One region of the Acidovorax facilis genome, then DNA from elsewhere that is predicted to be linked to it. Evidence: predicted binding sites of a transcription regulator. Region 1 holds the regulator's gene; each other region holds the start of a gene.

What was found. Region 1 encodes sigma-54, which starts transcription at its own class of promoters, with help from an activator protein. Its sites were predicted from a motif close to TGGCANGNAANCTGCTTT; they were not measured.
Region 2: the regulator sigma-54 is predicted to act here: its motif matches at 5,291-5,308, upstream of ACQ4MJ_RS07065 (BMP family protein).
Region 3: the regulator sigma-54 is predicted to act here: its motif matches at 5,615-5,632, upstream of ACQ4MJ_RS13480 (ANTAR domain-containing response regulator).
Region 4: the regulator sigma-54 is predicted to act here: its motif matches at 4,321-4,338, upstream of glnA (type I glutamate--ammonia ligase).

The regions. Positions count from the first base shown of each region.
Region 1 is NZ_CP192460.1:5,130,770-5,138,620, forward strand. Features, by position in the region: gene ACQ4MJ_RS23505 (PsiF family protein) at 1-301, opposite strand, end outside; gene argS (arginine--tRNA ligase) at 505-2,214, shown strand; gene ACQ4MJ_RS23515 (SPOR domain-containing protein) at 2,224-2,868, shown strand; gene ACQ4MJ_RS23520 (thiol:disulfide interchange protein DsbA/DsbL) at 2,949-3,605, shown strand; gene lptA (lipopolysaccharide transport periplasmic protein LptA) at 3,714-4,367, shown strand; gene lptB (LPS export ABC transporter ATP-binding protein) at 4,379-5,176, shown strand; gene ACQ4MJ_RS23535 (RNA polymerase factor sigma-54) at 5,176-6,765, shown strand; gene ACQ4MJ_RS23540 (acyl-CoA thioesterase) at 6,833-7,315, shown strand; gene ACQ4MJ_RS23545 (THUMP domain-containing class I SAM-dependent RNA methyltransferase) at 7,312-7,851, shown strand, end outside.
Region 2 is NZ_CP192460.1:1,559,405-1,567,255, forward strand. Features, by position in the region: gene ACQ4MJ_RS07045 (ABC transporter permease) at 1-370, opposite strand, end outside; gene ACQ4MJ_RS07050 (ABC transporter permease) at 485-1,546, opposite strand; gene ACQ4MJ_RS07055 (ABC transporter ATP-binding protein) at 1,566-3,122, opposite strand; gene ACQ4MJ_RS07060 (5'-methylthioadenosine/S-adenosylhomocysteine nucleosidase) at 3,123-4,088, opposite strand; gene ACQ4MJ_RS07065 (BMP family protein) at 4,229-5,239, opposite strand; gene ACQ4MJ_RS07070 (type I secretion system permease/ATPase) at 5,448-7,730, shown strand; gene ACQ4MJ_RS07075 (HlyD family type I secretion periplasmic adaptor subunit) at 7,760-7,851, shown strand, end outside.
Region 3 is NZ_CP192460.1:2,935,479-2,943,329, forward strand. Features, by position in the region: gene ACQ4MJ_RS13450 (branched-chain amino acid ABC transporter permease) at 1-99, shown strand, start outside; gene ACQ4MJ_RS13455 (ABC transporter ATP-binding protein) at 92-850, shown strand; gene ACQ4MJ_RS13460 (ABC transporter ATP-binding protein) at 847-1,557, shown strand; gene ACQ4MJ_RS13465 (aldehyde dehydrogenase) at 1,604-3,055, shown strand; gene tsaD (tRNA (adenosine(37)-N6)-threonylcarbamoyltransferase complex transferase subunit TsaD) at 3,121-4,161, opposite strand; gene ACQ4MJ_RS13475 (branched-chain amino acid ABC transporter substrate-binding protein) at 4,272-5,438, opposite strand; gene ACQ4MJ_RS13480 (ANTAR domain-containing response regulator) at 5,644-6,270, shown strand; gene ACQ4MJ_RS13485 (CmpA/NrtA family ABC transporter substrate-binding protein) at 6,793-7,851, shown strand, end outside.
Region 4 is NZ_CP192460.1:1,072,016-1,079,866, reverse strand. Features, by position in the region: gene ntrC (nitrogen regulation protein NR(I)) at 1-955, opposite strand, end outside; gene glnL (nitrogen regulation protein NR(II)) at 1,009-2,031, opposite strand; gene ACQ4MJ_RS04890 (hypothetical protein) at 2,124-2,642, opposite strand; gene glnA (type I glutamate--ammonia ligase) at 2,855-4,270, opposite strand; gene ACQ4MJ_RS04880 (competence/damage-inducible protein A) at 4,445-5,266, opposite strand; gene ACQ4MJ_RS04875 (EI24 domain-containing protein) at 5,263-6,201, opposite strand; gene ACQ4MJ_RS04870 (sterol desaturase family protein) at 6,240-7,250, opposite strand; gene ACQ4MJ_RS04865 (polysaccharide deacetylase family protein) at 7,334-7,851, opposite strand, start outside.

The DNA.
Region 1 (7,851 bases):
CGTCAGCGTTGCAGGCCTTCATCTTGTTTTGCTGGGTTTCTGGCTTGTTGCTCAGGCAGGTCTTCATGAAAGCCTTGCGCTCGTCGCCCTTCTTGTCCGCCGCTTCCGCATTGCAGGTGGCCATGCGGGTCTGCTGCTTGGTGGGCGCGGCGGCCGATGCCGCAGGCGCTGCCGGCGTGGCGGGGGTTGCTGCCGTGGCCGGGGCGGCAGCCTTGGCTCCGGCGGCAGGGGCGTCGGCAGCGTGGGCTGCGCCGAACGAAAGGACCAGGCTCAGGGCTGTCAGGGAGAGAAGCTTGTTCATAGGGGCTCCAGTAGAGTGTGGCATCTGACGCAACCTGCGTCGGATTGCCCGATTACAACGTATGCTCTGGAGACGGGGCTGACACGCCGCAGGCCAGGCCATGATTCTTTACGATCTGTTGCGTACTGGCTGCGCAGGGCTGCTTTGGCGCTGCTGGCGGCATGCTCGGTGGGCGCCCCGGCCCGGCCCCGTAAAATCCGCCGATGCTCACAGCCAAAAATGAATTGCTCGCTGCGCTTGCGGCCGAGCTGGAAGTCCTGTCCCCTGGCGCTGGCGCCAAGGCGGCGTTTGAATCCCCCAAGGTGGCGGCCCATGGCGACTTCGCCTGCACCGCCGCCATGCAACTGGCCAAGCCGCTCAAGCTCAATCCCCGCGCCTTGGGTGAACAGCTCAAGGCCGCACTGGAGGCCACGCCCGCCTTCAACCGCTGGGTGGATGCCATTGAAATCGCCGGACCGGGCTTTCTGAACATCCGCTTGAAGCCCGCCGCCAAGCAGGAAGTCGTGCGCGAGGTGCTGGCCGCTGGCGAGCGTTTCGGCTATCAACCCGACAACGGCCAGCGCGTGCTGGTCGAGTTTGTCTCGGCCAACCCCACCGGCCCGCTGCACGTGGGCCACGGCCGCCAAGCTGCTTTAGGCGATGCCATCTGCAACCTGTTCAGCACCCAGGGCTGGAAGGTGCACCGCGAGTTCTATTACAACGACGCGGGCGTGCAGATCGATACGCTGACCAAGAGCACGCAGCTGCGCGCCAAGGGCTTCAAGCCCGGCGACGACTGCTGGCCCACCGACAGCGACAACCCGCTGGCCAAGAACTTCTACAACGGCGATTACATCGCCGACATTGCCGAGGCCTTCAAGGCCAAGGCCACGGTGAAGGCCGACGACCGCGAGTTCACGGCCAACGGCGACGTCGAGGACTACGACAATATCCGCCAGTTCGCCGTGGCCTACCTGCGCAACGAGCAGGACAAGGACCTGCAGGCGTTCAACCTGCACTTTGACGAGTACTACCTGGAGTCCAGCCTGTACACCAGCGGCCGCGTCGAGGCCACGGTGAACAAGCTCGTCGCCAATGGCAAGACCTACGAGCAAGATGGCGCGCTGTGGCTGAAAAGCACGGACTACGGCGACGACAAGGACCGCGTCATGCGCAAGCAGGACGGCTCCTTCACCTACTTCGTGCCCGATGTGGCGTACCACATCGCCAAGTGGGAGCGTGGCTTCACGAAGGTCGTCAACATCCAGGGCACGGATCACCACGGCACCATTGCCCGCGTGCGCGCGGGCTTGCAAGCGGCCGACGTGGGCATTCCGCAGGGCTACCCCGACTATGTGCTGCACACGATGGTGCGTGTGGTCAAGGGCGGTGAAGAGGTCAAGATCAGCAAGCGCGCAGGCAGCTATGTCACGCTGCGCGACCTGATCGAATGGACCAGCAAGGACGCCGTGCGTTTCTTCTTGCTCTCCCGCAAGCCCGATACCGAGTACACCTTCGACGTGGACCTGGCCGTGGCGCAGAACAACGACAACCCCGTGTACTACGTGCAGTACGCGCATGCCCGCATCCAGTCGGTGCTGCGCGCGTGGCAAGAGGCTGGCGGTGGCAACGTGGCTTCGCTGCACGACGTCGATCTGTCGGCTCTCGAAGGCCCACAGGCCCAGGCGCTGATGCTGCAGCTGGCCAAGTACCCCGAAATGCTCACGGCTGCGGCCGACGGCGAAGCCCCGCACGATGTGACCTTCTACCTGCGCGACCTTGCCGCCAGCTACCACAGCTACTACGACGCCGAGCGCATCCTGGTGGACGACGAGGCCGTGAAGAAGGCTCGCCTGGCGCTGGTCGCCGCCACCGCGCAGGTATTGCACAATGGCCTGGCCGTGCTGGGCGTGTCGGCTCCAGCCAGAATGTAAGCAGTCACTATGAAGAAACAACAGACGGGCGGGACCATCGTCGGCTTTATCGTTGGGGTCATCGTGGGCCTGGGCGCTGCCTTGGCTGTGGCGGTGTACGTGACCAAGGTGCCGGTCCCCTTCCTTAACAAGGGCAATGGCCGGGGCGTGGACATGGACGCCGCCGAGACCCAGAAGAACAAGAACTGGGATCCCAATTCGCCTTTGTATGGCAAGAACCCGGCTCGCCCGGCAGCCCCGCCCGCTGTGGCTGCCTCGGCGCCCACCCCAGCCGCGCCGGATGCGCGGGCTGTGGCATCGGCGCCCGCACCCAAGCCCGCTGCCAGCAAGCCCGAGGCCAAGGCTGAAACCAAGCCTGGCGCCGACCCGCTGGGCGATCTGGCCGTGGCCAAGGCTGCTGCCAAGGGCAATCTGGACCCGTTCGACTACTTTGTCCAGGCCGGGGCTTTCCGCACCCAGGCGGACGCCGATGCGCAGCGCGCCAAGCTGGCCATGCTGGGCTGGGAGGCCCGCGTGAGCGAGCGTGAGCAGAATGGCCGGGCGGTGTTCCGCGTGCGTGTGGGGCCGTTCACCAAGCGCGACGACGCCGAGCAGCTCAAGGAGAAGCTCGATGGTGCCGGGCTGGAGTCGGCGCTGGTGCGCGTGCAGCGCTGACGCGCCAGACTTCGGGTGGCTGAACTTTTTGCGGGGGCATGGCTCACATCCCCCAGACCTGTAACAGGAGAGTCTTTGTCATGAAACGCCGTGAGTTTTCTTTGTCCGCCGCCTCGGCGGTTGCCGCTTCCGCCCTGACGTTGCCAGTGGCCACCCCCGCGCTGGCTCAGGCCCGCCAGTTCAAGGAGGGCAAGGACTTCCGGCGGCTTGACAAGCCGTTAGCGCCCGACGCGCCTGCGGGCAAGGTCGATGTGATCGAGTTCTTCTGGTACAGCTGCCCCCACTGCAACGCCTTTGAACCCGCGCTCGACGCCTGGGTCAAGGCCGCCCCCAAGGACCTCTCCGTCCGTCGTATGCCCGTGGCCTTCAACGCGAGCTTTGTGCCCCAGCAGAAGTTGTACTACGCCCTGGAAGGCATGGGCAAGCTCGAAGCCCTGCACGCCAAGGTGTTCCGCGCCATCCATGTGGAAAAGCAGAAGCTGGCCAAGGACGACGAAATTTTTGCCTGGGTGGCCCAACAGGGTGTGGACGCCGCCAAGTTCAAGGAAATCTACACCTCGTTCAGCGTGTCCAACCAGGTTCGCCGTGCTTCGCAACTGCAGGACGCCTACGGTGTGGAGGGCGTGCCCTCGATGGGTGTGGCGGGCAAGTTCTACACCGATGGCACCATGGCGGGCAGCATGCAAAACGTGCTGCAGGTGGTGGAACATCTGGCGGCAGTGGCCCGCAAAGGCTGACGGTTTTCGCCCGGCCGCCGGTTCCCATTGGCAAAAGCCCGCACATGCGGGCTTTTTTCATGGAGGAACGCGACGGGGTGGCTACAATGATTGCAAGATTCGTGCCCTATGAACCATCGCCTCCTTCCGATCCTCCTGCTCGCGGCCCTGGCCTGCACCTTCGGTGTGGCCCATGCCGAAAAGGCCGACCGCGCCAAGCCCATGAACATCGAGGCGGACGCTTTGCGCCACGATGAACTCAAGCAGACCAGCGTGTTCTCTGGCCGCGTGGTCATGACCAAGGGCTCCATCGTGCTGCGCGGCGCGCGGCTGGATGTGCGCCAGGATGCCGATGGCTACCAGTACGGTGTGGTCACGGCAGAGCCCGGCAAGCGCGCCTTCTTCCGGCAAAAGCGCGACACCCTGCCGGGAGCACCCGAGGAGTTCATTGAAGGCGAGAGCGAAGTCATCGAGTACGACGGCAAGGCCGACAACGTCCGCTTCATCACCCGTGCCGAGCTGCGCCGCTACCGGGGCGCTGTGCTCAGCGACGAGATCACCGGCGCCGTGATTGTCTACAACAACCTGACCGACGTGTTCTCCGTGGACGGAAAGCGCACCGCCACCAACGCTGCGGGCGATGCCCCCGCACCGGGCAGCCGCGTGCGCGCCGTGCTGGCCCCCAAAGATCCACCGCCCGCTGCGGCGGCCCCCGAGGCGGCGTCCCCGGCCTCAGCCCCGGCGCTGCGCCCCAGCAACAGCCTTGGCGGCGGCGCCAAGTGAGTGGGCCCGCTGTGAGTACCGGCCCTGACACTCAGGCGGGTAGCCGCCTGGGGCCTGATTCCCAGGCGGGCAGCCGCCTGGAGGTGCAGCACCTGGCGAAGTCTTATGGCAGCCGCAAGGTCGTCAAGGACGTTTCGCTGGTCGTGCAAAAAGGTGAGGTCGTGGGGCTGCTCGGCCCCAACGGCGCGGGCAAGACCACCTCGTTCTACATGATCGTGGGCCTGGTGCGCAGCGACGAGGGAGACATCCGCATCGACGGCCAATCGGTGGCCCACATGCCCATCCACCGGCGCTCGCGCCTGGGCCTGTCGTACCTGCCGCAGGAAGCCTCGATCTTTCGCAAACTCACAGTCGAAGAGAACGTGCGCGCCGTGCTGGAACTGCAGCGTGGTGATGACGGCCAGCCGCTCTCGCGCGACGCCATCGAGGAGCGCCTGACGGCCCTGCTGCAGGAGCTGCGCGTGGACCACCTGCGCGCCTCGCCCGCCATGGCCCTGTCCGGCGGCGAGCGCCGCCGCGTCGAGATTGCCCGGGCCCTGGCCACTCAACCGCGTTTCATCCTGCTGGACGAGCCCTTTGCCGGCATCGACCCCATTGCCGTGATCGAGATCCAGCGCATCATCGGCTTCCTGAAGGCGCGGGGCATTGGTGTGCTCATCACCGACCACAATGTGCGCGAAACCCTGGGCATCTGCGACCACGCCTTCATCATCAGCGATGGCCGCGTGCTCGCGCAGGGCACGCCGTCCGAGATCGTGGACAACGCCGAGGTACGACGTGTTTACCTTGGCGAACACTTCAGGATGTGATGAAGCCTGGACTCTCGCTGCGCGTCTCGCAGCATCTTGCATTGACCCCCCAGCTTCAGCAGTCCATCCGGCTGCTGCAGTTGTCCACGCTCGAACTCTCGCAGGAAGTCGAGCAGATGCTCGACGAAAACCCGTTCCTCGAACGCAATGCCGACGAAGCTCCGCGCGAGGAGTTTGGCCTGGAAGCCGCCGACACGCCCGCGCAGCCTGATGAGTACAGTGCTGATGATGCTATATTTTCAGGAGCTAGCAGCGCAAGCAGCACAAGCGCTGAAGGCCAAAATGATGCTGAAGCACCGAGTGCTGGCGCTGACGAGCCTGACTGGAGCGGTGACGGCACGGTAGAAATGGCGCCCAACGACGCGGAGTGGGGCGGGGATGCGCCCGCCCGCAACCGCAACGACTCCGAAGGCGACGAGGCCGACGCCACCGAGCTGGCCCGTTCGCATGAATCGCTGACCGCCTTTTTGCACCGTCAGGCGCTGGCGCTGCGCTTGTCCGAGATCGACCGCGCCGCGCTGCGTTTTCTCATTGAATCGCTCAACGACGACGGCTACCTCGAAGAGCCGCTGGAAGAGCTGGCCATCAGCCTGGCCGGGCCGGACGACCTGGAGCAAATCGAAGAGCTGGTGCACCGCTTCACCGTGGCCCAGCGCCTGCTGCAAAGCCTGGAGCCCACCGGCGTGGGTGCGCGCAACCTGGCCGAATGCCTGACGCTGCAGCTCACGGCGCTGGCTGCCGACGAGGACAGCGATGCTGACCCCGACACGGTGCAGACCGCGCTGCGCATTTGTCAGCAGCCGCTGGAGATGCTGGCCCGCCGCGATATCCGCCGCCTGACGCAGCTGTGTGGCGACGGCGAAGAGCGCACCCGCGCCGCCATGGCGCTGATCGCTCGCCTGGAGCCTCGCCCCGGCCGTCGCTTTGCCGACGTGGAGCGCAACATCATCATTCCCGATGTCATCGTGCGCAAAGCCGGGCGTGCCAATGGACGCGATGGCCAGCACAACTTCATCGTCAGCCTCAACCCCGATGTGATGCCGCGCCTGCGCGTGCACGACATCTATGCTGGCGCCCTGCGCGGCCACAAGGGCGGCGAGGGCCACCAGGGCATGCAGCAGCGCCTGCAGGAGGCCCGCTGGTTCATCAAGAACATCCAGCAGCGCTTTGACACCATCCTGCGCGTCTCGCGCGCCATCGTGGAGCGGCAAAAAAGCTTCTTCACCCACGGCGAGTTGGCCATGCGCCCGCTGGTGCTGCGCGACATCGCCGACGAACTGGGCCTGCACGAATCCACCATCAGCCGCGTGACCACCGCCAAATACATGGCCACGCCAATTGGCACGTATGAGCTGAAGTACTTCTTTGGCTCGGGCCTGGGTACCGAGACCGGCGGCAACGCGTCCAGCACCGCCGTGCGCGCCCTCATCAAGCAGTTTGTGGCCGCAGAAAGCCCCGCCAAGCCGCTGTCCGACAGCCAGATCGCCGAGATGCTCAAGGAACAGGGCATCGAGTGCGCACGCCGCACCGTGGCCAAGTACCGCGAGGCGCTCAAGATCGCGCCGGCCAACCTGCGCAAGGCGCTGTAGGTACCCCGGTTGGGGGCGCATGGCTCGCCCTGTTTGAATTTTTCGTTTTTCTATCCGCCACCCCACCATGGCCCGCATCGTCTTCGACCTCCCCCCGCACTTCGGCTTTGCCACCGAGCTGCAGATCTACATCAGCCACGTCAACCAAGGCGGGCACCTGGACAACGCGCAACTGCTGAGCCTGGTCTCTGAAGCGCGGGTGCGCTTCTTCCAGTCGCTGGGCTACCCCGAGGCCGACGTGGGCGGGCTGTCCATCGTGGTCGGCGACATCGTGGCGCAGTACAAGTCCGAAGGTTTCCACGGTGAAACCATGCGCGTGGAGATGGCGCCTGCGGACTTCAACCGCTATGGGTTTGACCTGGTGTTTTGCATGACCGAGAAGACCTCAGGCCGCGAGGTGGCGCGCGGCAAGATCGGCATCGTCTTCATCGGCAAGGCCGACCGCAAGGTGGCGCCGATCCCCGAATCCATCCGCCAATTGCTGCTGGCCCGCGCGGGAACGCCGGATTCCCACGCATTGTCTGAGCGCGTATCCTCCCCATCGACATGAACCAACTCCAACTTTTTCTCCCCTGCGCCGCTGGTGTGGAGGGCTTTCTGGCCGACGAGGTGCATGGCATCACCGGCCTCACGGGGCAAGACCTGCTCGTCGGCCGCGGCGGCGTGCTGCTGCGCGCCTCGTGGCGCGAGGCGCTGCTGCTCAACCTGCACAGCCGACTGGCCCAGCGCGTACTGGTGCAGTTGGCGCACCGCCCGTACCGCTCCGAGAACGATCTCTATGCCATGGCCAGCGACGTGGCCTGGGAAATCTGGTTCACCACGCGCCAGACCTTCAAGGTCGAGGTGACGGCCCAACACAGCCCGTTGCAGAGCCTCAACTTCGCAGGTCTCAAGGTCAAGGACGCGGTGGCCGACCGCTTCCGCGCCAAAAGCGGCGTGCGGCCCGACGTGAACACCCAGTGGCCCGATGTGCGCATCCACCTGCACCTGACCACCGACGAGGCCACGATCTACATCGACACCTCGGGCGAGCCGCTGTTCAAACGCGGCTGGCGCGAAGACAAGGGCGATGCGCCACTGAAAGAA
Region 2 (7,851 bases), 1.9 Mb from region 1:
GCGGCGTGTTGACCTTGGGGAAGCTCACGCGGTAGCCGTAGTAACTGAGCGCCGTGGCCAGCAGCGTGATGCCGAGCCCCGACACATGCTGCGACAGCGCAAGCCCCACGGTGAGCCAGGCGTGCAATAGCCCGAACACCGCGCCGGTGAGCGCCGCCACCAGCACCCCGGTCCACAGTCCATGGCCTGCATACACCGTGAGCCAGCCGGTAAAGGCCCCGGCCACCATGATCCCTTCAATGCCCAGGTTAAGCACACCCGCGCGTTCGCACAGCAAAACCCCCAGCGTGCCCAGGATGAGCGGCGTGGCCACGCGCAGTGTGGCGATCCAGAACGCAGGGTTGGCGAGGATGTCGAGCAGTTCGGTCATGCGGCTGCTCCGGCATGGTTTGCTTTGTTTTTGATAGCTAAAAAGGCATGATGGACGCGCGGTAACGGCCCATTTTTCTTGAAATTTTGGTGTGAATGAAGGTTCATGCCGCCCTCACTTCCAGCGCACGCGGTACTGCGTGAGCAGCCCCGCCACCAGCACTGCGATCAGCGAGGTCGCCACGATCACATCCGCAATGTAGGTCGGCACACCCACCGCGCGGCTCATGCTGTCAGCCCCCACCAGCACGCCCGCCACAAAGGTGCCCGCCGCAATCACGCCCAGCGGGTGGAGCCCCGCCAGCATGGCGATCACGATGCCGCTGTAGCCGTAGCCGGGGGACATGTCCAGCGTCACATAGCTGGTGCGGCCCGCCACCTCGATGGCCCCCGCCAGCCCGGCCAGACCGCCCGAGAGCAGGGCCCCCAGCACCACCGTGCGGGTGATGGGCACGCCCGCAAAGGCCGCTGCCCGCGCATTGGCCCCTGCAGCGCGAATGTCAAACCCCGGCACCGTGCGCGCCAGCAGCGCCCACAGCATCACGGCCAGAGAGATGGCCCACAGCAGCCCCGTGTGCAGCCGCGTCTGTGGCACCAGCTTGGAGAGCTCCAGGTCGCCCTGCAGCGCCACACTCTGCGGCCAGCCCATGGAAAGCGGGTCTTTCATCGGCCCATCCAGCAGGGCCGACACCAGCAGCAGCATGATGAAGTTGAGCAGCAGCGTGGTGACGACCTCGTCCACCCCCAGCCGCGCCTTCATCAGCGCCGGGCCCAGCAGCAGCGCGGCCCCGGCCAGCGCAGCCGCCAGCATCATGAGCGGGAAGAGCAGGTAGGGCGACCACTCCAGTCCCGTGCCGCCGTGCATGCCGCCCACGGCCACGGCGGCCAGCGCGCCTGCATAGAGCTGACCCTCAGCCCCAATATTGAACAGCCGGGCGCGGAAGGCCACGGCGGCTGCCAGCCCGGTCAGGATCAGCGGCGTGGCGCGGGTGAGGGTTTCGGTCAGCGCGAACACTGAGCCGAACGCGCCTTGCAGCAGCAATGCATAAGTCTGGCCCACGGGCGCACCGGCCCACAGCACCAGCAGGGCGCTGACGATCAATGTGAACACCACGGCGCCCACCGGTGCCAGCACATAGGCGGCGGGGGAGGTGTGGTTGCGTTTTTCGAGTCTCATGGATTTTTCTTGTTGTCGCTCAGTGGGTCGCACCGGCCATGGCAAGGCCGATGGCTTCGCGCGTCCAGTCTTCTGCGGGCCGGGCCTCGCTCAAGTGCCCGTCGTGCATCACTGCCACGCGGTCGCCCAGCGCCAGCACTTCGTCCAGGTCGTCGGAGATCAGCAATACCGCAGCGCCACTGTCGCGAGCGTTGATGAGCTGCTGCTGCACAAACATCACCGCGCCAATGTCCAGCCCCCAGGTGGGCTGGTGGGCCACGATGAGCTGGGGGGCGGGCGCGGTGTTGCCCGCGCCATTCTGTGGCGGCATCAGCGCCCGGCCTAGGATGAGCTTTTGCATGTTGCCGCCCGACAGCGACCGCGCAGGCGCATCCGGCCCGCCGCCGCGTACGTCAAAAGTCTTGGCCACCCGCTCGGCATGCTGTCGTGCAGCGCCGCGCTTGACCCAGAAGGCGCGGAACCACGGGTGCGAAAACCAGTGGCTGCGCAGGCGTTCGGAAACCGCGTTCTCCCACACCGGCAAATCGCCGACCACACCCACGGCGTGGCGGTCTTCGGGGATGCGGGCCACGCCTTGGCTGACCAGCCAAGCGGGCCGGGCTTGCAGAGGGGCGCCGCGCAGGGTGACCGCGCCGGAGGAGGCCGCACGCACGCCACACAGCACATCGGCCAGCGCCACCTGGCCGTTGCCGCTGACGCCTGCAATTGCCACGATCTCGCCCGCGCGGAGCGTGAGGGACACATGGTTCAATCGATCGCGCCCCGTGGGGGCAGTGCTGACGTTGCTCAGGGTGCAGACAGGCTCGCCTACATGCTGTGCTGGGCGGCGCTCGGCCGCCTCTATCGCATGGCCCACCATCCACTGCGCGAGCCGCCCCTGCGTTGTGCCCTGTGCAGGCGCCTCGGCCACCAGTTTGCCCTGGCGCAGCACGGCCACGCGGTGCGATACGCGCAGCACCTCGCCCAGCTTGTGGCTGATGAAGATGATGGACAGGCCTTGCGCCACCATCTGAGCGAGGGTGTCGAACAGTGCCTCGCTCTCCTGCGGGGTGAGCACGGCAGTGGGTTCATCCAGGATCAGGATGCGGGCGCCCCGGTAGAGCGCTTTCAAAATTTCGACCCGCTGGCGCTCGCCTACCGAGAGACTGCCGACCTTCGCATCGGGGCTCACTGGCAGGCCAAACTGCTGCGAAACGGCCAGCAGCTTGGCCCGCGCTTCGCTGCGGCGCGAGAAGGGCTGCCACAGCGGCTCGCTACCCAGCAGCACGTTGTCCAGCACCGTGAGGTTGTCGGCCAGCGTGAAGTGCTGGTGCACCATGCCAATGCCCGCCGCCAGCGCCGCACGCGGTTGGCCGGGCGGCAGGGGCTGGCCGAAGACTTCGATGCTGCCTTCGTCGGCCACGTAGTGCCCGAAGAGGATGGACATCAGCGTGGACTTGCCCGCGCCGTTTTCGCCCAGCAGGGCCAGTACCTCGCCACGTGCGAGGGCCAGGCTGATGCTGTCGTTGGCGACGAGCTTGCCGAAGCGTTTGGTGATGCCCGACAGGCGCAGGACGGGCGCTGTGGTGGAGTCCATCTACTTCCAGGCCGCCAGAAACGCGCGCAGCACCTTGGCAGAATTGGCCGCCGCCAGGCCCATGAAGGTGCCCATTTCGTTCTCACCCTCGCCACCACCGGCCAGGTCGCTCAGCGAGCGGAAGGCGATGTAGGGCACGCCATTGCTGTGTGCGACCATGGCGGTGGCGGCGGTTTCCATGTCGAGCACGTTGGCCTCGAAGGTCTTGAAGGCGTACTCGCGGAAGGCCTTGTTGTCCACAAAGGCCTGGCCCGACACGCCGTTGCCGCCCACCACCAGTTGCGGGCGCTGCTTCAGGCAGTTGGCGGCTACGCAATGTTCCAGACCTACGTTTTGCAGGCTGCGGGCGGTGGCCAGCATCTTGGGGTCGGCTTCAAACCAGAATTTTTTGGAGAGCTTGGGCTGGGCGGCCGAGCGCACTTCCACGGGGCGCGGGTGCATCATGCCGAAGGCGGGCATCGTCAGCTCGCTTTTCATCCAGGCGGGGGCGCTGTACTGGCCAGGTTTGTCTTCACGCGCCATCAGCCACTCCATGTACTGGCCCCACTGCGCGGGCACCGTGACGTCGCCAATGTGCAGGCTGGGGTTGACGCCGCCCGCGATGCCGCTGAAGACCACATGACTCACGTTGAAGCGGTCCAGCACCAGCTGGGTGTTCATGGCCGCGTTGGTCATGCTGATGCCTGAGAGGAAGACCACCACGGGTTTGCCTTCGAGCGTGCCGGTGGTGAACTCCACGCCGTTGATGCTGTGTTTGGCGGGCCGCTGCACCTGGGGCAGCAGTACGGTCAGCTCAGGGGAAAAGGCGGAGATGACGGCGATGCGGGGCGTGTCGTCCAGCCGCACAGCCGTCTTGCCGGGCGCGGTGGCGGCACAGCCTGCCACCACGGCGGCGAGGGTGAGGGCGCCCAGCAGGCGTGTGCACCGGGAGATCAGGGAGGGCTTGGCGGCGGAGAGGGATTGCATGGGTGTGGTGCCTCGTCAAAGAAAAACAGCGGTGTGCGCAGTCAACGCGAAAAAAACAAACAGGCCACCGCTTTGCTGGGGTGGCCTGTGCACAGACTGGAACAGGGGCGGGCAGGGTGGGTGCCCGCTACATTCAGTGCCTACTTGGCCGTCGATTTTGGCTGGCTGTCGTCCACCTTAACGGTGAACTTGCCCGCCAGGATGTCGGCCTCTTTCGCCTTGACCTTGGCCACGATGTCGGCGGGCACCTTCTTCTCGAACGTGCCCAGCGGCGCGAGTTCAGAGCCCTTGTGCTTCATCATCGAGTACGGGCCGTAGTCTTCGGCGGTGAACTTGCCTTCCTTGACCAGCTTGAGCGCACGGTCGATGCTGGGCTCCATGTGCCAGATGGCCGATGCCACCACCGTGTCGGGGTACTGCGGCTGGGTGTCGATCACGTTGCCGATGGCGAGCTTGCCCTTTTCCTTGGCCGCGTCGCTCACGCCAAAACGCTCGGCGTAGAGCACGTCGGCGCCCTTGTCGATCATTGCAAAGGTGGCTTCCTTGGCCTTGGGCGGGTCAAACCAGCTGTTGATGAAGGTGATGGTGAACTCGACCTTGGGGTTGGTCTCTTTGGCGCCTGCCATGAAGGCGTGCATCAGGCGGTTGACCTCGGGGATGGGGAAGCCGCCCACCATGCCGATCTTGTTCGTCTTGGTCATGCCGCCCGCGACCATGCCGCTGAGGTAAGCGGGTTCCTGGATGTAGTTGTCGAACACGCTGAAGTTGGGCGCCTGCGGCTTGCCGGAGGAGCCGAGCAGAAAGGACGTCTTGGGGAAATCCTTGGCCACCTTGCGGGCGGCGGCTTCCACCGCAAAGGCCTCGCCCAGGATGAGCTGGTTGCCGCCGGTGGCGTATTCGCGCATCACGCGCTCGTAGTCGGCGTTGCTGACGTTTTCGCTGGCCTTGTATTCGATCTCGCCACGTGCTTCAGCGGCCTTCAGGGCCTTGTGGATACGGCTGACCCATTGCTGCTCAAAAGGCACTGTGTAGATAGCCGCGACCTTGAGCTTGGACTGCGCGAAGGCCAATGAGGGCGCCATCGCCATGGCAGCCCAGAGGGCCATGGAGGTGCAGAGCAGGCGTCCGGTGAATATGCGGCGAGTGGTCATGGTGGGGTTCCTTGTGGAATGCAACAAAGGTGTAAGAAGTGTGCTCGGGCATAAGCAATAAGCATGCACACAATCCCTAGCGTGCCTCCTGTGCGCGCGGTATGCAAGTCTTCAAACATTCTGTTTCAAGAACCTGCGCTGAACGCAAGCCGATTACAAAGTTTTCAGATTCGTTGCACTTAGCATCCGGCCCCTAAAAGGGGAGAAGATGTCAAAACATGAAGCAGGGGATGCGTGCATCCCCCCTGTGGCCGCGCCCGCGCCCGAATCCGTAGCGCCGATCCAATTGCCCCAAGTTGGCGCGCCTACTTGCGATGCCTTGGTGGCGCTGGCGTTGATAGCGCGCTTTCACCAAATAGCCGCAGACCCCGCCACCCTGGCCCACCAACTGGGCCTGCAGCCCAGCCAGAGCGCCAGCACCGACGACGTGCTGCGGGCAGCCAAACACCTGGGCCTTAAAGCCAAGCTCTCGCGCACCACCCTGGAGCGGCTGCCCCTGTCCCCTTTGCCCGCCCTGGCCCTGCTGCGCGCGGACGATGGTTCGGCTCGCACCGTGGTGCTGGCCCAATGCGATGGCCAGCGGGTGCTGCTGCAAGACCCTGGCGCCAGCGGCACTGGGGGCCGCCCCGTCATTGAATCCCTGGAGGTGTTCGCCGCTCAATGGACGGGCGCGCTTATTTTGGTCACCAGCCGCGCCAGCCTGGCGGGCGACCTCGCCAAGTTCGACTTCTCCTGGTTCATCCCCAGCCTCATCAAACACCGCAAGCTTTTGGGGGAGGTGTTGCTGATCTCCTTCATGCTGCAGCTCTTCGCCCTGGTCAGCCCCCTGTTCTTCCAGGTCGTGATGGACAAGGTGCTGGTGCACCGCGGCATCACTACCCTGGACGTCCTGGTGATCGGCCTCGTCGTCGTAGTGGTGTTCGAGAGCGTGCTCAACGGCCTGCGCACCTATGTCTTCAGCCACACCACCAGCCGCATTGATGTAGAGCTGGGTGCCCGGCTGTTCCGGCATTTGGTGCAGCTGCCCCTGGCGTACTTCCAGGCGCGGCGCGTGGGCGATTCGGTAGCCCGGGTGCGTGAGCTGGAGAACATCCGCAGCTTCTTGACCGGCAATGCCCTCACTGTCGTGCTGGATGTGCTGTTCTCGGTGATCTTCATCGCCGTCATGTTGTTCTACAGCGTGCCGCTGACGCTGATCGTGCTGGTGAGCCTGCCCCTGTACTTTGGCCTGAGCCTGGCCATCGTGCCCATCCTGCGCAAGCGGCTGGACGTTAAATTTGCGCGGGGTGCAGAGAACCAGTCGATGCTGGTAGAGACCGTGACCGGCATCCAGACCGTCAAGGCCAGCGCGCTGGAGCCATCGTTCGCCCGCCGCTGGGACAACCAGCTTGCCGCCTACGTCAGCGCCAGCTTCAAGACCCAGAACCTGGCTAGCTGGGCACACGAAGGCGTCAACCTGATCGGCAAGCTCGTCAACGCCGCCACCCTGTGGTACGGCGCCCACCTGGTCATGGGCAACGAACTCACCGTGGGGCAGTTTGTGGCCTTCAACATGTTTGCCCAGCGCGTGGCACAGCCCATCATGCGCATGGCCCAGCTGTGGACCGACTTCCAGCAGACCGGCATCTCCATGGCCCGCCTGGGCGACATCCTGAACACCCGCACTGAAGTGCCCCCTAGCAGCGCCGCCCAGCTGCCGCCCATCAATGGCCGCATCACCCTGGATGGCATCCACTTCAGATACCGCCCCGAAGCTGCCCCGGTGCTCGGCGGCGTCAGCCTGGATGTGCGCCCCGGCGAAGTCATCGGCATCGTGGGCCGCTCGGGCTCCGGCAAAAGCACGCTCACCAAATTAGTCCAGCGCCTGTACACCCCCGAGCAAGGCCGCATCCTGGTCGATGGCATCGACATTAGCCTCATCGACGCCGCCCAACTGCGCCGCCAGGTGGGCGTGGTGCTGCAAGAAAACCTGCTCTTTAACCGCAGCGTGCGCGAGAACATCGCCATTGCCGACCCCGCCGCCCCGATTGAAGCAGTCGTGCACGCCGCCCAACTGGCCGGCGCCCACGACTTCATCAGCGAACTGCCCGAAGGCTACGACACCCTGGTGGGCGAGCAGGGCGGCAGCCTCTCAGGCGGCCAGCGCCAGCGCGTTGCCATTGCCCGCGCCCTGTTCACCAACCCCCGCATCCTCATCCTGGACGAAGCCACGAGCGCACTCGACTACGAATCCGAAGCCATCATTCAGCGCAACATGCAGCACATCTGCCAGGGCCGCACCGTGCTCATCATTGCGCACCGCCTGTCTGCCGTGCGCCATGCCAATCGGATCATCGTCATGGACAAGGGCCGCATCGTGGAAGCCGGCCCACACGACGCCTTGATACAAAAGCAGCAAGGCCTGTACGCCCACCTGTGGCGCATGCAGGATGGGAGCCGGGCTGGGCCACCAACTGGTAGTGCCACACCGGTCCCGGAGGCAGCGGCATGAACAGCGCAACAACAACAACCGCACCCACGATGGCAAACGCGGCGGCCCCCGCCACCCCGCGCCACCCCGCCATCGAACTGCTGGCCCGTTACCGCGCCATCTTCAAAGCCGCCTGGCAGCA
Region 3 (7,851 bases), 2.2 Mb from region 1:
CTGGGCCTGCTGCTGATTCTGTGCGTGATGTACTTGCCCAATGGCCTGGCCACGCTGTGGCAACGGCGCAAGCCTGCTGCGGAGGTGCACCATGGCTGAAGCCCTGTTGACCATTGACAGCGTGACCGTGCGCTTTGGCGGCCTGACTGCCGTGGATGGCGTGAGCGCCACGCTGCACACGGGCGAGCTGATCGGCATCATCGGCCCCAACGGTGCGGGCAAGACCACATTCTTCAACGCCATCTCGGGCGTGCAGCCGCCTACCTCGGGCACGCTGCACTGTGGTGCCGACAACCTGACCGGCAAGGGCCCGCACCACTATGCAGCCCACGGTATTGCCCGCACCTTCCAGACGCCGCGCGTGTTCCCCGACATGACGGTGCGCGACAACGTGCGCTTTGGCATGCAGTTCGCAGGCCGCCACCGCCAGGGGCCCGAGGGCCTGCGCAGCGAGGGCGAGATCCTGGCCATGCTGGGCCTGGCGCACCTGGCCGACCGCCCTGCCGCCGATGTGACGCCGTCGCAGCAGCGCCTGCTGGAGATCGGCATGGCCCTGGGCACACGCCCGCGCCTGTTGTTGCTCGACGAGGTGGCTGCGGGCCTGACAGAGGCCGAGGTGGACGCCATGGCCCAGCGCATCCGCCGCCTGCGCGATGACTGGGGCCTGACCGTGGTGTGGATCGAGCATGCGGTGACCACGCTGCTCAAGTACGTGGAGCGTGTGCTGGTTCTGCACCAGGGCCGCAAGATTGCCGACGGCACGCCCGCCGAAGTGGTGCGCGACCCGCAGGTGATCGAGGCCTATCTGGGTGACGAAATGACAGCCACCAGCGAAGGAGCCACGGCATGAGCGGCGCACACCTCACCGTGCAGAACCTGACCACGGGCTACCACGGCTTTCAGGTGCTGCAGGACCTGGCACTGGAAGCCGCGCCCGGCATCACCGTCATCGTGGGCCCCAACGGCGCGGGCAAGACCACGCTGCTCAAGGCCCTGGCGGGCCTGCTGCCGCGCCAGGGCGCGGTGACGCTCGACGGCCAGGCCGTGCCTGCGATGAACGCCACGGCCTGCGTGCAACGCGGCCTGGCGCTGGTCGCCGAAGGTCGCCAGCTGTTCCCGCAGATGACGGTGACCGAAAACCTGGAGCTGGGCGGCTGGCTGGTGCCGTCGCGGGTGCGCGCCGAGCGGTTGCACCAAGCGTTTGAAGACTTCCCCCGCCTCAAGGAACGCGCCACCCAGCTCGCTGGCACCATGAGCGGCGGCGAGCAGCAGATGGTGGCCGTGGCCCGCGCCATGATGAGCGGCCCGCGCCTGCTGATGCTGGACGAGCCCTCGCTGGGCCTGGCGCCGCGCATGGTCGATGAGCTGCTGGCCATCGTGCAGCGCATTGCCGCGCAGGGCGTCACCGTGCTCATGGTGGAGCAGAACGTGCGCAAGGCACTGCAGATCGCGCAGCGCGGCTATGTGCTGGAGCGAGGACGCATCGTGGCGTCTGGCGCAGCCTCTGACTTGCTGCAGTCCGACGTGGTTCGACAAGCCTACCTGGGCGTGACCTGAATACCTCTTTCCCCCTTTTTTATCTGTTCTTTTTCAGGAGCTTTCAATGACTGCCATTTCCATGCTGATCAACGGCGAGCGCGTGCAAGCCACCGGCGGCGCCACGTTTGAGCGTCGCAACCCGCTGGACGGTTCGGTCGCCACCACGGCACCCGCTGCCAGCGTGGCCGACGCCAAGGCCGCTGCCGACGCAGCCGCCAAGGCCTTCCCTGCCTGGTCGGCCCTGGGCCCCAACGCGCGCCGCGCGCTGCTGCTCAAGGCAGCACATGCGCTGGAGGCCCGCACGGCCGACTTTGCGGTGGCCATGGCGGCCGAGACCGGCGCCTCGGGCATGTGGGCGGGCTTTAACGTGCACCTGGCTGCCGGCCTGCTGCAGGAAGCCGCCGCCCTGACCACGCAGATTGCAGGCGAAGTGATTCCGTCCGACGTGCCCGGCAGCCTGGCCATGGGTGTGCGCCAGGCGGCGGGCGTAGTGCTGGGCATTGCACCGTGGAACGCACCCGTCATCCTGGGCGTGCGCGCCATCGCCACACCGCTGGCCTGCGGCAACACGGTGATCCTGAAGGGGTCGGAGCTGTGCCCCGCCACACACGGCCTCATCATCGAGGCGCTGCAGGAGGCCGGTTTGCCCCCCGGTGTGGTGAACTTTGTGACCAACGCACCGGCGGATGCAGGTGCCGTCGTCGAGGCCATCGTGGCCCACCCGGCAGTGCGCCGCATCAACTTCACCGGCTCCACCAAGGTGGGCCGCATCATTGCGCAGACCTGCGCCAAGTACCTCAAGCCCGTGGTGCTGGAGCTGGGCGGCAAGGCCCCGCTGCTGGTGCTGGATGACGCGGACATCGACGCCGCTGTCGCAGGCACCGTGTTCGGCGCATTCGCCAACTCGGGCCAGATCTGCATGTCCACCGAACGCATCATCGTGGACAACGCAGTGGCCGACGCGTTTGTGGCGAAGCTCGGCGAGCGCGCCAAGGCTCTGCCCCTGGGCGACCCACGCAAGGGCCCGGTGGTGCTGGGCTCGGTGGTGGACATGACCACGGTGCAGCGCTGCAACGCCCTGATCGACGACGCGCTGGCCAAGGGCGCCACGCTGGTCTGCGGCGGCAAGAGCGACAGCACGCTGATGCAGGCCACGGTGCTCGACCATGTGACGGCCGAGATGGACATCTACCGCGAAGAATCGTTCGGCCCCGTCAAGCCCGTGGTGCGCGTGAACGGCGTCGAGGAAGCCATTGCCTGCGCCAACGACAACGAGTTCGGCCTGTCCTCCGCCGTTTTCAGCCGCGATGTGGCCAAGGCCTGGAACGTGGCCGCGCGCATCGAGTCGGGCATCTGCCACATCAACGGCCCCACGGTGCACGACGAAGGGCAGATGCCGTTTGGTGGCGTGAAAAGTTCGGGTTACGGCCGCTTTGGCGGCATGGCGGGCGTGCGCGAGTTCACCGAGTTGCGCTGGATCACGGTGCAGACGACACCCCGCCACTACCCCTTTTGAAAATCAAAAAAGATAGCTGCTAACGCTTGCTGGACAGGCGGTAGCGGCCTTTTTTATTCAGATAATCAAACCGTGATCGCATCCAGCGGCCAGCGCGGCTTCACGTCAAAGGCGTAGTCGGTGTTGGCCTGCTGCTGCCCAGCCTGCAGCCGCATGGCCGCCGCCATGGCAATCATGGCGCCGTTGTCGGTGCACAGGTGCAGCTCAGGGTAGTGCACGCGCACCTTGGCCGCGGCGCAGGCCGCATTGAGTTGCGCACGCAGGTGCCGGTTGGCCCCTACGCCACCGGCGACCACCACGCGCTTCAGACCGGTCTGCTTGAGCGCAGCCAGCGTCTTCTTCACCAGCACTTCGACAATCGCAGCCTCGGTGCTCGCCGCCAGGTCGGCCTTGCGTGCCTCCAGCTCATCGCCCAACTTCTTGGCCTGCGTTAGCACCGCCGTCTTGAGCCCGGCAAAAGAGAAATCGAGGTTGCCACTGTGCAACAGCGGGCGCGGCAGCTTGAAGGCTGCGGCATCGCCCTGCTCAGCCAGGCGCGAGAGCGCTGGCCCACCCGGGTAGCCCAGGCCCATGAGCTTGGCCGACTTGTCGAACGCCTCGCCAGCCGCATCGTCAATGGTCTCGCCCAGGATCTCGTAGCGGCCCACGCCGTCCACACGCATCAGCTGGGTGTGGCCGCCCGACACCAACAGGGCCACAAAAGGGAATTCAGGCGGGTCGGCGCTGAGGAAGGGCGACAGCAGGTGCCCCTCCAGGTGGTGCACACCCAGCACCGGCTTGTCCAGTGCAGCGCCCAACGCGCACGCCACGCCCGCCCCCACCAGTAGCGCACCCGCCAGGCCCGGCCCGCGGGTGTAGGCCACCACGTCCACATCGGCCAGCGACTGGCCGGACTCGGTCAGCACCTGCGTTGCCAGCGGCAGCACACGTCGGATGTGGTCACGGCTGGCCAGCTCGGGCACCACGCCACCGTAGGCCTGGTGCATCTCAATCTGGCTGTGCAGCGCGTGCGATAGCAACGTGGGCACGGCATTGCCCGTGGAACGGACCAATGCCACGCCCGTTTCGTCGCACGAAGATTCAATACCGAGGATCAGCAAACTCATGCCCCGAGTGTAAAACCCGGCCCCGTTCAGGGTCGGATGCAAAAACCCCTGCTGGCAGTCGCCAGCAGGGGTTGTGCGGATGGATGGCGCCTGACGACCTGGTGGCTTGGCTACCAGCGGTCCGAACGCATGCGCAGTTCCCAGCTTCCGCTGCGCAGTTCATACACGCCCACGGCGCCGTAGCGCTGTTCGCCCTTGTCGTCCCAGGTCATGGTGCCGATCACGGGCGCATAGCCGTTGATGCTGTGCATGGCCTTGGTGATCGCTTTCGGATCGGCCGACTTGGCCTTCTGGATGGCGGCTGACAGCACATAGGTGCTGTCGTAGCTGTAGTGGCCGCCATAGGCCGGGGGCTTCTTGTAGGCCTCGATGTACTTTTCAAGGAAGGGCTTGCCGGTGGTGAACTCCTTGGCTTCCAGTACGGGCGATGTGGCGTAGACGCCTTCGACCATGCCCATGGCCTTGGTCATGTCGGTGGTCTTGATGGTGTCCCCGCCCAGCAGGCTAACCTTGGTGTGGTCAACCTTGCGCAGGGCTTCGAGCAGAGCCAGGGCCTGAAAGTCGTTGAGGGTGGACACGATGACCTCGACCTTGGCGGCCTTCAGCTCGCCAGCCAGTTCATCGAAAGCCACCGTCTTGTCGTCAAACGACTTGCGCACCACCACTTCCTTCTTTTCAGCCTTGAGCTGCTCGGCAGCACCGTCGGCCAGGCCCTTGCCGTAAGGCGTGCCATCGTCCAGCGCAGCGTAGCGGGCGGCACCCAGCTGTGTGGCGGCAAACGAGCCGATAGCGCGCGCCTGCAAGGTGTCATTGGCCACCATGCGGAAGGTGGTTGGGAAGCCGAGTTGCGTGAACTTGGGGTTGGTGGAGATGGCGATCTGGGCGATGTCCTTGGCGGCGTAAATCGGGGCCGTCTCAATGCTCACCCCCGAATTCAGGTGCCCGATCACCGCCACCACGCCCGAGTCCACCAGCTGCAGCGCCACGGTCTTGCCGGTGGCGGCGTCGGCCTTGTCGTCCACCGACACCACCTCCAGCGTCACACGCTTGCCGTCCACGGTGTAGCCACCCTTGTTCAGTTCCGCCACGGCCAGGTTGACGCCGTTGAGCAAATCCTGCCCCAGCGCGCCCAAGGGGCCGGAGAGGGGCTGGGCCACGCCGATCTTGATGGTGTCGGGCACCTTGCTGCAGCCTGTCAACACCAGCAGCGCGGATACCGCCACGGTGGTCAGGGCCAAGCCGGCAGAGATACGCCGCCGGTCAATGTGCTTGTTCATGCAAATCCTCTTGAATGGGTCAATGTGACCAGATGTATATGCGATGCGACCGGGTAGCTGCTATCGGGTATGCCCTGCCCATCGACAAACTATTAGCAAGTTTCAGGCCTTGGAAGCGGCCACAACCTCCTGCCAGCCTGCAGCCCCGGAACGCACCGCTTCGATGCACCATTTTGTGGCGTAAAAATTGCTTATGCTCCTGGGTATGAACGAGTCTCTGCGCATCGTGGTGGTTGCCCCGGATCTGGCAGTCGCCGACCCCGCCGACGAACACGCCGTACTTCAGGCGGAACGGTCGCGGGCGCTGCGCATTGGGTTGCTGGAGAACAACTTCAACCTGGTGGCCACCCTGCCTGCCGATGTCTTCCTGAGCGAGCGCATCGCCCAGCTGCAGCCCGACCTCATCATCGTGGACGCCGAAAGCGAGGCGCGCGACGCGCTCGAACATGTGGTGATGGCCACGCGCGACGAGCGCCGCCCCATCGTGATGTTCACCAACGACGAGGACACCTCGCACGTGAAGGACGCGGTGGCGGCGGGCGTGTCGGCCTACATCGTGGCGGGCCTGGCCCCCCAGCGCATCCGCCCCATCCTGGACGTGGCCATGGCGCGCTTCCAGCACGAACAGGCCCTGCGTGCCGAACTGGCCGACGCCAAGACCGAACTGAAAGACCGCAAGACCATCGACCGCGCCAAGGGCCTGCTCATGCAGCGCCAGGGCCTGAGCGAACAAGCCGCGTACGAGAAACTGCGCAAGACCGCCATGGACAAGGGCCTCAAGCTGGTGGACGTGGCCCAGCGCATGCTCGATGTGATGGATCTGCTGGGGTAGAGATAGGGAACAACCCCCTGAGCGGCTGCGCCGCTTCCCCCTTCTCTCGAATCGCTGCGCAATTCGGGAAGGGGGACGATGCCCTCGCTGCGGGGCGACCCTTGCTTGACATCCCTCGCCTGGGTCGCGCCCGGGTCCACCGGCTTCTCCCCAAATGGTGCGCCGCACAAATGCAGTGCAGCACTCGGCGCGCGCACCATCTCCGCAAATTTACAAGCCAAACTGGCCGCTACCGCCTTATAAATAAGCACAAACAGCTACTAATTTGGTAGCAGATCATGCGCTGTATTGGAGCAAGGCCGGTATGAAAAAGGCTGGCACACTGCTTGCTTTAACCCTGGCAAGACCAAAGACGGTCCCACCACTGACAGCACTGACCCAATGGCGGGCCGGTGCTGACACAAAGCCCCCCAATGGGCTTTGCCATGGACAAAGGCGTCCCTCTCCGAAGCTCGTTTGCGCATGCAACCAGGCCAGGGGAGGACGCCTTTTTTGTTTTCTAACGCACCGAGGAACCGCCCCATGACCGATCTGTTGAAAACCAGCCTCAACCGCCGCACCGTGCTGCAGGCCGCCACCGTGGGCGCAGTGGGCGTGAGCCCGGCACTGCGTGCCCTGGTGCACGCCCAGGGCTCGGACGCCCCAGAGAAAAAGGAAGTCAAGATTGGCTTCATCCCGCTGACCGACTGCGCCAGCGTGGTGATGGCCTCGGTGCTGGGCTTTGACAAGAAGTATGGCGTGACCATCATCCCCACCAAGGAAGCGTCGTGGGCCGGTGTGCGCGACAAGCTGGTAAATGGCGAACTCGACTTTGCCCACGTGCTGTATGGCCTGGTGTACGGCGTGCACATGGGCACGGCCGGCCCCAAGAAGGACATGGCCGTGCTGATGAGCCTGAACAACAACGGCCAGGCGATCACGCTGTCCAAGGCACTGGCCGACAAGGGCGCAGTGGATGGCCCGTCCCTGGCCAAGTTCATGGCCGCCAACAAGCGCGAGTACACCTTCGCAGGCACCTTCCCGACCGGCACCCACGCGATGTGGATGCACTACTGGTTGGCCGCCGCCGGCATCAACCCGCTGTCGGGCGCCAAGCTGATCACCGTGCCGCCACCCCAGATGGTGGCCAACATGCGCGTGGGCAACATGGATGGATTCTGCGTGGGCGAACCCTGGAACCACCGCGCCATCATGGATGGCATCGGAGTGACCGCCAACACCACCCAGGACATCTGGAAGGACCACCCCGAGAAGGTGCTGGGCACCTCGGCCGATTTCGTCAAGAAGAACCCCAACACCACCCGCGCCGTGATGATGGCCGTGCTGGAGGCCAGCCAGTGGATTGACGCCAGCCTGTCCAACAAGATGAAGATGGCCGAAACGGTGGCCCAGAAGTCCTACATCAACACCAGCGTGGACGCCATCAACCAGCGCATCCTGGGCCGCTACCAGAACGGCATGGGCAAGACCTGGGACGATCCCAACCACATGAAATTCTTCAACGACGGCGCGGTGAACTTCCCCTACCTGTCGGACGGCATGTGGTTCCTGACGCAGCACAAGCGCTGGGGTTTGATCAAG
Region 4 (7,851 bases), 1.4 Mb from region 1:
GCCGCTCGCGCAGCGCGGGCAGGCGCAGGCGGATGACGTTGAGGCGGTGGAACAAGTCTTCGCGAAAGCCCCCCTCCTTCACGCGCCGCTCCAGGTCCTGGTGGGTGGCAGCGATCACGCGCACATGGGCCTTCACGGCGGCATGGCCGCCCACACGGTAGAACTGGCCGTCCGACAGCACGCGCAGCAGGCGCGTCTGTAGGTCGAACGGCATGTCGCCGATTTCATCGAGGAACAGCGTGCCGCCCTCGGCCTGCTCGAAGCGGCCGCGACGCTGCGTCTGTGCGCCGGTGAAGGCGCCGCGCTCGTGACCGAAGAGTTCTGATTCGAGCAGGTCCTTGGGGATGGCCGCCGTGTTGATGGCGACAAAGGGCCCGTCTGCGACCGGCGAGTGCTTGTGCAGCGCGCGCGCCACGAGCTCCTTGCCCGAGCCCGATTCGCCGGTGATGAGCACGGTGACCTGGCTTTGGCTCAAGCGGCCGATGGCGCGGAACACGTCCTGCATGGCGGGCGCCTGGCCGAGCATCTCCGGGGCTTCGGCCTGGCGCTCTTCGGTCACTTCCTCGCGCTGGCTTTCTTCGACCGCGCGGCGGATGAGCTCCACCGCCTTGGGCAGGTCAAATGGCTTGGGTAGGTACTCGAACGCGCCGCGCTGGAAGGCCGACACGGCGCTGTCCAGGTCGGAGTACGCCGTCATGATGATGACGGGCAGGCCGGGCTGCAGTTCGCGCACTTTTTCCAGCAGTTGCAGGCCGGAGCCGCCAGGCATGCGAATGTCGCTTACCAGGACCTGGGGGCCTTGCCGCGCCGGGTCTCCGGGGGTGATATCGGCCAGCGCGTCCAGCACTTCGCGGGGGTGCGTGAAGCTGCGCGTGGGCAGGTTCTCGCGGGCCAGCGCCTTTTCGAGGACGAAGCGGATCGAGGGGTCGTCATCTACTATCCAGATCGGCTTCATATGTTTTTCTTACCTTCCCTGTGGTTGCGTGTCAGGGACCGTCATGCGTTTTTTTAAGGCAAGGGAATCAGGATACGGAAATCGGTGCGACCCGGCGCGCTGTCGCATTCGATCAACCCGTGGTGGCGTTGCACGAAGGTTTGCGCCAACGTGAGCCCCAGCCCTGACCCGCCATCCCGACCCGATACCAGAGGGTAAAAAATCCGCTCTTTGATCGCATCAGGCACGCCCGGTCCGTTGTCGATGACATGCAATTCCAGTGCCAGCCGATAGCGCTGGCGACCAAACGTTACTTGTCTCGCAACGCGGGTGCGCAGTGTGATCGTCGCCTCACCCTCTGCGATGCGCTCGGTCAGCGCCTGGGCTGCGTTCTGTACGATGTTCAGCAGTGCCTGGATGAGCTGGGCGCGGTCGCCACGGAACTCAGGGATCGAGGTGTCGTAGTCGCGCAGCACCTTGAGGCCCTGGGGGTATTCCACCAGCACCAGAGACCGCACGCGCTCGCACACCTCATGGATATTGACGTCACCCACCAGGTGGGGATGGCGATGGGGTGCCAGCAGCCGATCCACGAGGCTTTGCAATCGGTCGGCCTCGTGGATGATGACCTGGGTGTACTCGGTCAGTTCGCGGCTTTCAAGCTCCATCTCCAGCAGTTGCGCAGCACCGCGAATCCCGCCCAGCGGGTTCTTGATCTCGTGGGCCAGGTTGCGGATCAACTCCTTGTTGGCCTGGGCTTGGTCCAGCAGGCGCTCCTCGCGGTCCTGGCGGGCCTGCTGCTCCAGCGGCCACAGCTCCACCAGAATTTCGCCGACCTGCTCGGCATCGGCCACGCTCACATGCACGGGCACCGGGTCCTGGTGCTGGCGCTTGAGGCTGGCTTCATACCGCAGGGCCGCGAAGTCCTTGCCCCGCGCGCCCGCCAATGCGGTCTGTAGCAAGGCGGGGTCGGTGAAGAAGGTGGAGAAGTCCACCCCCTCCAGGGTGCGGCGCGAGAGGCCGAGCGCGTTCTCCAGCGCTGCATTGGCGAATTGCACGGCGCCATCGGCGCGCAGCACCGCCACCAGGGTGGACATCAGGTCCAGCGAATGAAAGCGCCCCGTGTCGGAGGCTGGGGCTTCTGTAAAGGGTGAGGAACTCACACGCGTGCCAAACGAGAGAAAGAGATTCAGTTGGCCGGAAGACGGGCGATTTCGCGCTTGATGCCTGCGATATCGCTTTCGCTGCGGGCGACGCTGGCCTTGAGTTCTGCCGTGCGCTCCATGTAGCGCTGCGGGTTGCGCAGGTCGAGCGCGTTGCGCTCCGGCGCGCCACCGTTGTATTCCTTCACCAGCTCGGCATGGCGCGCCTCGGCCTTGCGCAACTCGGATTCGAGGATGGCACGGGCATCGGCATCGCGGGCCTTCTGGTCGTTGGTGGCGACACGGGGTGCAGACGGGGGAGATGCGGCGGGAGCTGTGCCCGCCCCAGCCCCGGTTCCCGCCGCTGGCGCTGCCGTTGCGGCGCCTGCAGGTCGGGTGCCCTGGACCACGGTGACGTTGCCTCCCTCAACCAGCTTGCAGCCGCGCTCCTTGGCCTGCTGGGCGTTGTTGGTGTATTCGTTGCCGCAACGGTAGATGCGGTCTTGCGCCCATGCGGCGGGAGCCGTCGCGGCGATCAGTAACAGGGTGATGAGCGTTTTCTTCATTCGGTTTCCTCGCACTGCCATGCAGGGGTTCGGGGAGTATCCCCCAATCACCACACATCGCCAATCCAACACCAGCAGCCCCGCACAGGGCTTTGTACAAGGATGCAACGGCCCAGCCAGTGGTTCCGTTTCAGCGAAACCCGATCCTTGAGCGCAATAAAAAAAGGCGGCCGGGGCCGCCTTTGTGAGGGTAATGGCCTGCAGGCAGGCGATTACAGGGAGTAGTACATGTCGTACTCGACAGGGTGAGGTGCCATGCGGAAACGCGTGACTTCGCCCATCTTGAGTTCGATGTAGGCATCCAGCATGGAGTCGGTAAAGACGCCACCCTTGGTAAGGAAACCACGGTCCTTGTCCAGATACTCGAGCGCTTGGTCCAGGCTGTGGCACACGGTGGGCACCAGCTTGTCTTCCTCGGGTGGCAGGTGGTACAGATCCTTCGTGGCGGCTTCGCCGGGATGGATCTTGTTTTCCACACCGTCCAGGCCCGCCATCATCAGTGCCGAGAAGCACAGGTATGGGTTGGCCGATGGATCGGGGAAACGCGCTTCGATGCGGCGGCCCTTGGGGTTAGCCACGTAAGGAATGCGGATCGAGGCCGAGCGGTTGCGGGCCGAGTAGGCCAGCTTCACAGGGGCTTCAAAGCCAGGCACCAGGCGCTTGTAGGAGTTGGTGCCGGGGTTGGTGATGGCGTTCAGGGCACGTGCGTGCTTGATGATGCCGCCGATGTAGTACAGCGCAAAGTCGCTCAGGCCGGCATAGCCGTCGCCAGCGAACAGGTTCTTGCCGTCTTTCCAGATGGACTGGTGCACGTGCATGCCGGAGCCGTTGTCGCCAGCATAGGGCTTGGGCATGAAGGTGGCGGTCTTGCCGTAGGCGTTGGCCACGTTCCAGACCACGTACTTCAGGACCTGCGTCCAGTCGGCGCGCTCGACCAGCGTGCTGAAACGCGTACCGATTTCGTTCTGGCCAGCGCCCGCCACTTCGTGGTGGAACACTTCGACCGGGATGCCCAGGGATTCGAGGATCAGGGACATCTCAGCGCGCATGTCTTGCGTGCTGTCGACGGGAGGCACTGGGAAGTAGCCGCCCTTGACGGTGGGACGGTGACCACGGTTGCCGCCTTCGAGCTTGGCGCCCGAGTTCCAGGGGGCTTCGTACTCTTCGATCTCGAACATGACCTTGCCGGGTTCGTTGGACCAACGCACGCCGTCGAAGATGAAGAATTCTGGCTCTGGGCCGAAGAACGCCGTGTCGCCCAGGCCGGAGGCCTTGAGGTAGGCTTCAGCGCGCTTGGCGATGGAACGTGGATCGCGGTCGTAGGCCTTGCCGTCACCGGGTTCGATCACATCGCACTGCAGGAACAGCGTGGTTTCTTCAAAGAAGGGGTCGATGTTGGCGGTGCTGGGGTCGGGCATGAGTTGCATGTCCGAGGCTTCAATGCCCTTCCAGCCGGCTACCGAGGAGCCATCAAATGCATGGCCGGACGTGAACTTGTCTTCGTCGAAGTGGGACACAGGCACGGTCACGTGCTGTTCCTTGCCACGGGTATCGGTGAAACGGAAGTCAACGAACTTGACTTCGTTCTCCTTCACCATCTTCATCACGTCTGCAACGGTCTTGGCCATCAGGTTCTCCTGGATAAAGCGCTTGTTGAAAAAAGGAATTTACCGAAATAAAAGCAGTTTGCGTGCCAGCTGGGTGCAGCCGCCGCACTATGAAGGAGCACTAAGGACTGCAGGCCGAGGGAGCACCCGCCGAACCGCACCAATTTAGTGCAAACCTACTATCAACACAGGGCATCACAAGCTGCGCACCAATTCAGGGCCACAATTTGCACCAAACTTGTGCAACTCCCGTTTCAGGTCCTGCCATGCAGCGGGAACGAGGGGAGCAGGACCTTTGACACCCAGTTCAATATGCCGCCCGTATTGTGGATGATCCACGCTGGGCAAACTGAACACCCGAACGTTCGGGTGCGTTTTTTCGATGCGCTCCATGAGGGGCGTCAAAGCCGCTTCCATGGCCCCATAGACCACCACCGACTGCTCGGTCTGTGGCGTGCGGTTGAAAAACGCTGCGTAGTGCTGGTCCAGCACCCACTCGATCATCGGCCAGGCCATGACAGGGAATCCAGGAACAAAATGCACGGCCCCTCCACGACCGCCCTCGCAGCTGAACCCGGGGATCTTGTTGTAAGGGTTGGGAATGATGTGGGCACCTGCCGGAAACAGCCCCATGTTGAGCCGGTGCACGTTGTCGGGACGGTCCGGCTCATACGTCACACCCTGCTCCTGGGCCACGTCCTGCATGCGCTCGCGGATCAGAGCCTCAGCGTCGGGGTGTAGTACCAGGTCCCGGCCCAGGGCACGCGCGGCGCATTGGCGGGTGTGGTCGTCTGGCGTTGCGCCAATGCCACCGCAGGAAAACACCACGTCACCCGACGCAAAAGCGCGCTGCAGCGTGGCCGTGATGCGGTCCGGGTTGTCGCCCACGTAGTCGGCGTAGGTCAGCGAAAGCCCTCGCGCTGACAGCAGTTCAATGACCTTGGGCATGTGCTTGTCGGCACGCTTGCCAGACAGGATTTCATCACCCACGATGATCAGACCGAAAGATGGGATCATGGTGCAGGGCTTCCGTTGGCAGGAGATGGGGGGGCAGAAAGAACAGCAGTGGGCGACGCCGCAGGCGGCAGCGCGGAATGCGCGGGCTCCCCCGCGTCTGCAGCCTTCGGTGTAGACACTTCAACGGGTGTTAACCCTGTGCCCTCTGCGCGCAAGCGCTCCAGGGCTGCCAGGCAATAGTGGGTGAACCAGAGGGAAGAGAACGCAAAAACCAGGGTGTAGATCCAGATCGCAAGCGGCACCAGAATGAAAAAAGCCGCAGCAAAGACCACGCCTGAGGCCCACACGATGCTGGGCGCCGCCCCGAGGTAGCCGGTGAGAATGCCAATACCCAGCAGGCTGCTGCGGTGGCGGCGGAAAATCTCTTGCCGCTCTTCCTTGCTGGCATGGTCAGCCAGCGCATCAAACACCATCACGCGGTAGGTCAGCCACCCCCAGATCAAGGGGGGCAGGATGAGCACCAGGGGTGGCACCAGCCACAGGGGCACCGACACCACCAAGGCAATCAATGCCAGCACGGTGGAGCTGACCGACCAGGCCACGCTGGCGATGAAGGAGCCACCCTTCTTGCGCTCCAGCACAGGGAAGCGCCGATCCGCCACCAACGCCACCAATGCGGGGGTCATGAGGACCGCGACCACCAGCAGCGAGACCACCACCAAAGCCGGAGCCACCGCCAAAACCACCATGAGGGGCGCCACGACGGAGGTGACATCACCCAACCCCCACCCTTGCAGCCAATTCCAGAAGCTGGCCAGAAGCGGAGAGGCATCCAGCAGCGCGCGCATGCCCTGCACGGCTCCGTCCCAATAAAAATAGCCCAGCCCCAACGCCAGCCCCACCATCAGCAGCAACGGCAAAACGGACAGGGCCATGACGCGGGGCCGCAGGCAATAGGCCGCAGCACGCCAGAAAGAATCAAGCAAAAGTCCCATGCCGACAAGCATACCTTCTTGACCGCGTGGAGGGTCTTTCAGGCCTTGCCCAGCAGCCTAAGAACACCCCGCCATTGCTGCGACCAAAAGCCCTTGCCATAGTCGCGCAAGCGCCCGTCTGGCCCCGGCTCCACCTGATCGCGCACGCCCGTGGGATCAAAACGCAATTCAAAGTTGGCCGTGCGCATCAGCATGTCCCACCAGGGCAGCAATACGCCGAAGTTGTGCCCGCCCAGCACCACGCGGTATCTGGCGCCCTGCGCAGCAGCCTCCCCTGACAATGGCTTGACGGTCTCATGGCCAATTCCGATGCTGTGGTGCAGCCGGTGAAACCGCGGACTGATCCACAGCCGCTCGCCCCAGCGCCCAAACCACAGGCGCACATTGGCGTGCTGAAAGCTCTCGCTGAGCTGCGTGATGGCCACGATAGCGATGAACTGTCCAGGTGCCACACCGATGAGCTGCGCCACCACCACCAAGATGGTGTCGCGCAGCACGTCGTCCAGCAGATGGTTGCGGTTGTCGCTCCACATGGTCATCTGGCGCTGCGCGTGGTGCAAGGAATGCAGGCGCCACCACCATTCAAAGTGGTGCTGCCCCCGGTGAATCCAGTAGTCCACGAAGTCGAACACCACCAGGTACAGCAGCAGGCTGACCCAGGGTACGTCGGTGAGCCCAGGCCAGAGGCCATCAAGCTGGAAGGTACTGATGCCAGCCACTCGCAATGCCCCAAAGATGGAATCCATCAACGGGTCCACCGCGAGGAAGAGACCCAGGCGAAACAGCCCCAGCCGGTGAATCAGCGTGTAGAGAATGTCGGTGCGGATCGTCGCGCGGTCGGTCACCGCCTCCACCGGCCGCCAATGCTGCAATGGGCCAATCACTGCCGCGATCACCACCAGCTGCAGCAGCCCCACCAGCACCCATCCAGCGGCCTCGTAGCCATTTTCGAGCTGGTTTCCCAAACCGATAGCAAACATCACTGGCTGCAACAGGCTCTCGAAAAGCCATTGCTGAGCCGCATCAAACCCATTGCCTAGCCAACCCATTGCGTCATGCTCCGTCTATCTCTCACCACACACGCCCTTGCTCCGAACGGCCTCCACGATTTGCCTCGCCTCCACCACTGCAGTCAGCGCCCCATTAAAGGCGCGTAGTCAGGATGCTCTCGCAGCGTGCGAAAACAGAATCCGCGCTCCTTCAGCCCAACGATTAGCGGCTCCAGCACGGCAGGCGCCCAGGGATCCTTGCGTGACCAGATCCCCAGGTGCGCAAGCAGAATGTCACCACTGCGCACATCCCGCAAAGCCTTGTTCAGCAGCGCGGTGTTGCTGGCCTTTTCACTGGGCAACTCATCGCCCAGGAATCCCGCCGGTGACCACCCCACATGCGTGTACCCACATGCGCGGGCACTGGCAAGCAACTGCGGCGAAGTCTTTCCACCTGGGGCGCGAAACAGGGGCAAGGGTGTTTTGCCGGTCACGTGTTTCAACCGATCTGCGGCCCGAGCGATCTCCTCACAGTAACCGGCTGCCGTCAGCACAAAATCCTGCCCAGCGCGCGGCCCGGCCGACGGTCGAACGCGGAACGAAGGGGCCTGAGCCGATCCCAGATCCGCGCGCCAATAGGTGTGGTCCCAGGTGTGGGATG